2 regions of the Pseudomonas sp. GCEP-101 genome follow, and region 2 is predicted to be linked to the other one. Evidence: predicted binding sites of a transcription regulator. Region 2 holds the regulator's gene; the other holds the start of a gene.
What was found. The regulator FliA, encoded in region 2, starts transcription of late flagellar genes. The targets are predictions, from matches to a motif close to CTAAAGTTTNNNNNNNNNNNGCCGNTAA.
Positions count from the first base shown of each region.

Region 1: a site for FliA is predicted at 1,207-1,234, ahead of N0B71_RS14110 (methyl-accepting chemotaxis protein). Genes of this name have one in related genera too.

Region 1 covers NZ_CP104011.1:3,079,395-3,081,860, reverse strand. Annotated here, with positions in the region: gene cpaB (Flp pilus assembly protein CpaB) at 1-543, opposite strand, end outside; gene N0B71_RS14115 (Flp family type IVb pilin) at 920-1,114, shown strand; gene N0B71_RS14110 (methyl-accepting chemotaxis protein) at 1,274-2,466, shown strand, end outside.
Region 2 covers NZ_CP104011.1:6,199,464-6,201,929, forward strand. Annotated here, with positions in the region: gene N0B71_RS28000 (protein phosphatase CheZ) at 1-293, opposite strand, end outside; gene N0B71_RS28005 (chemotaxis response regulator CheY) at 313-687, opposite strand; gene fliA (RNA polymerase sigma factor FliA) at 885-1,634, opposite strand; gene fleN (flagellar synthesis regulator FleN) at 1,631-2,458, opposite strand.

The DNA of each region.
Region 1 (2,466 bases), 3.1 Mb from region 2:
GTAGGTCAGCACCCGTACACCGGGCAGCACTACCTGGGCGCTGAGGCTGCGCTCGGTGCTCTGCTGGTCCTGGACGAAGAGCATGACGTCGACATAGTCACCCGGCAGTACGAAGCCGCCACCGCCGATGACGTCGTCGACAGCGATCGCCATGGCGCGCTCGTCCGGGCGGATGGTGCGGGCCAGGGGGCCGCCCGGTTCGGTAATGGCGGACGTGAGAATATTGCCCGCCGGGACCGCGACCCAGACACGCTGGCCGATGACCACCTCTGGTTTGGGAAAGCTGCCGGCGGGCGCGGTACGCAGCATCTCCACGCTGACGTCGTCCTTGCCGATCACCGTCAGGGCCGGCAAATCGCGGGCCGCCACCACCACGGCGGTACGTTGCAGCTTATCGGCTTCGGCCATCGCGGCGGGCGCCGCCTCCTGCACCACACCGGCAATCGGCGCGGCCGGCTTGCCCACCTGCAACCCCAGATACCCCACTACACCGGCGCACACCAGCAACAGCCCGGCGAATACCATCAGCACCTTGCTATTCATGACCACATCCTTGGGCAATGTCGGGAATGCGGACCAAGGGTCCACGGCCTTGTCGTAAGAAGTGCCGGCAGCGGCATCGCCAGTGCGCGTCCTTCAGACCTTTATTGTTGTTTCGGCCAGGCTAGGAATTAGGATAATAACCATTCCTCATAATCAGCTTTTACTTGTTCCAAAGCTGAATCTAGTAGCTGTGTTTAGAGCGTCAACCACGCGGATTAAATTTCCAATCCTCAGTTGGTTCTACTTCGCCATGACTATTACTTTGGTATTAGTGCTATTTGAACAATTGCATTCGGCCATACGACGCCTAGCCTGACGATGAAGTCGGGGCGCCGCCCCGGTGGTATTCGAGGGAGCTCTCGCGATGGATCTGACAATAAAAAACCTGTCCCTGAAACTGTATTGCAAGGCCAAGGCATTCATGGCCGACAAGGAAGGGGCAACGGCGATTGAATATGCGGTAATTGCAGGTTTGATCTCGGTAGTCGTTATCAGTGCGGCCGCGCTGATCGGAACCGATCTCGGCAACATCATGGACAACATCAAGACCGAAGTTGCCAAAGCGAAATAAGATATATTCCAGAACTGATTGCTTCAGTACTTCCGGATAAATAGTTCCCGCGCCGGGCGCGGGAACTAGCTATTTTATTTTCTAAAGTTTTTCTAAAGCTTCGCCCTCCCCTGCCGATACTGCCTGCTCAAACCCGTTTTGCAGCAGGATGCTTTACCCATGCTTCATTCGCTGTCCTTCTCCAGGAAGATTCTCCTGGCCGCCTCCCTGGTGGTCACCTTTGCCTTCGCCTGTTTCATCGTCTTCAACGATTTCCGCCAGCGCGAGGCAATCCATTCCGACACCGAATCCTACCTCTCCGAGGTGGGCAGCCTGACCGCCAGCAATATCCAGAGCTGGCTGGAAGGCCGCATCCAGCTGGTGGAAGCCGAAGCTGCACAACTGGCCGATGGCGAGCCGACGCCCGAGCGCATCCAGCATGTGCTGGAGCAGCAGGTGTTCCAGAAGAACTTTGAATCGGTGTACCTGGGCGAAGCCGCCAGCGGCGTGTTCACCATGCGCCCCTACGCGCCGATGCCCGACGGCTACGACCCGCGCACCCGCGGCTGGTACAAGGACGCCGTGGCCGCCGGCCGGCTGATCGTCACCGAGCCCTTCCTCGATGCCGGCACCAACGAGCAGATTCTCGCCATGTCCATGCCGGTGATGCGCAACGGCCAACTGGTCGGCGTGGCCGCCGGCGACATGAAGCTGGAAACCATCACCGCGATCATCAACTCGCTGAAATTCGACGGCGACGGCTACGCCTTCCTGGTCAGCGACGCCGGCAAGATTCTGCTGCACCCCGACAGCAGCCTGATCTTCAAGAGCCTCGCCGAGGTCTACCCGCAAGGTGCGCCCAAGGTGCAGCCGGGCGTGCAGGAAGTCAGCGTCAATGGCGAGGACCAACTGGTCTCCATGACGCCGGTGAAGGGCCTGCCAGGTGTGACCTGGTACGTCGCGCTGGTGCTCAACAAGGACTCCGCCTACGCCATGCTCAGCGACTTCCGCAACACCGCGATCATCGCCACGGTCATCGCCATCGTTGCCATCCTGTTCCTGCTGGGCATGCTGATCCGCGTGCTGATGGCTCCGCTGACCGACATGGGCCGCGCCATGCAGGACATCGCCCAGGGCGAAGGCGACCTGACCAAGCGCCTGAACGTCGCCAGCAACGATGAATTCGGCGTGCTGGCCAACGCCTTCAACCGCTTCGTCGAGCGTATCCATGAATCCATCCGCGAAGTCGCTTCCACCGCGCGCCAGCTGCACGACGTTTCGCAGCTGGTGGTCAACGCCTCCAACTCCTCGATGAGCAACTCCGACGAGCAGGCCAACCGCACCAACAGCGTGGCCGCGGCGATCAACGAACT
Region 2 (2,466 bases):
GCTTTCTCGGTCATCGTCACCACGTAGGACAGGCGGTCGGTTGCATCGGCGATCTGCGACATCTCCTCGGCGTGCCGGGAGTTGGGGTCGATCTGGAAGTTGACGATGGCGTTGTGCAATTCGCGGGTGAGCTTGCCTACCTCCTGGTAGAGCCCGCGATCACGCGCCTGGTTGAGCTCGGAGATCAGCTGCACGGCGGTCTGAACGTCGCCCTGCTCGAGGCAGTCGACCAATTCGCGCGCGTGTTTTTTCAGGGTCGACTCGAAGTCACCCGCGGATTCGTTGAAATCCATGACGCCCTCTTGGCCAGCCTCAGCTGCCGACCCGCTCGAAAATCTTCTCGATCTTTTCTTTCAGCACCTGAGCGGTGAAAGGCTTGACCACATAGCCGTTGACCCCGGCCTGGGCCGCTTCGATGATCTGGTCGCGCTTGGCTTCGGCGGTGACCATCAGCACCGGCAGGTGCTTGAGGCGCTCGTCGGCGCGGACCGCACGGAGCAGGTCGATCCCGGTCATGCCGGGCATGTTCCAGTCGGTAACGAGGAAGTCGAAGTTGCCGCTGTGCAGCATCGGCAGCGCAGTGGTGCCGTCGTCGGCCTCTGCGGTGTTGGTGAACCCCAGGTCTCGCAGGAGGTTCTTGATGATGCGCCTCATCGTGGAAAAGTCGTCCACGATGAGAATTTTCATGTTCTTGTCCAAACCTGCCTCCATCGATACCAAACGCGCCCTGGCGGGCGTGCCGTCAATTCATCGAGCGTCGTGCGCTCTCGCCATGGGCGCGTCAAGGGAACGTCACCCAAAAAATTCGTAAGCCTATAACTTGCCTAAGGAAAATCCCTTCAGCCTTTTCGCTAGGAACAAGCAGGCGCGAAACTACCCGATGCTCAGCGAGCGCGCCACTCCGCCAGACGCGAACGCAAGCGCGCGGCGCACTGGCTGTGCAACTGGCTGACCCGGGATTCGCTGACGCCCAGTACTTCGCCGATCTCCTTGAGGTTGAGTTCCTCGTCGTAGTACAGGGCCAGCACCAGCCGCTCGCGCTCGGGCAGCTTGGTGATGGCGTCGGCCAGCGCCGCCTGGAAGCGTTCGTCCTCCAGCCCGTGGGACGGCTCGTTGTCGTGGTGCGATGCGTCTTCGGCAAGGCCGCCACTTTGTTCGCCGTCCTGCAACATGTCGTCGAAGCTGTACAGACGGCTGCCCTGGGTGTCGCTGAGGATGCCGTAATAATCTTCGAGGCTCATATTGAGTTCGGCAGCAACCTCCTGATCTTTAGCGTCGCGTCCGGTGCGCGCCTCGACGGCGCGGATGGCGTCGCTGACCATGCGGGTGTTGCGGTGCACCGAACGCGGGGCCCAGTCGCCCTTGCGCACCTCGTCGAGCATGGCGCCGCGGATGCGGATGCCGGCGTAGGTCTCGAAGCTCGCGCCCTTGCCCGCGTCGTATTTCTTCGCCGCCTCCAGCAGGCCGATCATGCCGGCCTGCATCAGGTCTTCCACCTGCACGCTGGCCGGCAGGCGGCCGAGCAGGTGGTAGGCGATACGCTTCACCAGCGGGGCATGCTTCTGGATCAGCAGTTCCTGGGAGTTGTGCGCCTGCGCCTTGCTGTACATACGCGCTCCGGAGGCCGCGGTCATACGGCCGAACCCGTGGGATGTTGCACCAGGCGCTCGACGAAGAACTCCAGGTGCCCTCGAGGGTTGGCCGGCAGCGGCCAGCTGTCGACCTTCTGCGCCACCGCACGGAAGGCCAGGGACGCCTTGCTGCGCGGGAACGCCTCATACACCGAACGCTGCTTCTGCACCGCCTTGCGCACCGACTCGTCGTAGGGAATGGCGCCCACGTACTGCAGGGCCACGTCGAGGAAGCGGTCGGTGACCTTGGTCAGCTTGGCGAACAGGTTGCGGCCCTCCTGGGGGCTGTGCGCCATGTTCGCCAGCACGCGGAAACGGGTCATGCCGTAGTCGCGGTTGAGCAGCTTGATCAAAGCATAGGCATCGGTGATGGACGTGGGTTCATCGCAAACGACCAGCAGCACTTCCTGCGCGGCGCGGACGAAGCTCACCACCGAGTCGCCGATGCCGGCGGCGGTGTCCACCACCAGCACGTCGATGTTGTCGCTGATGTCGCTGAAGGCCTGGATCAGGCCGGCGTGCTGCATCGGCGTGAGGTGGACCATGCTCTGGGTGCCCGAGGCCGCCGGAACGATGCGGATACCGCCCGGGCCCTGGAGGATCACGTCACGCAGGTCGCATTCGCCTTCGATCACGTCGGCCAGCGTGCGCTTGGGCGACAGGCCCAGCAGCACGTCGACGTTGGCCAGGCCCAGGTCGGCGTCCAGCAGCATGACGCGGCGACCCAGGTCGGCCAGCGCCAGCGACAGGTTCACCGACACGTTGGTCTTGCCCACGCCACCCTTGCCACCGGTGACTGCGATTACCTGAACGGGATGCATGCCCATATCAATAC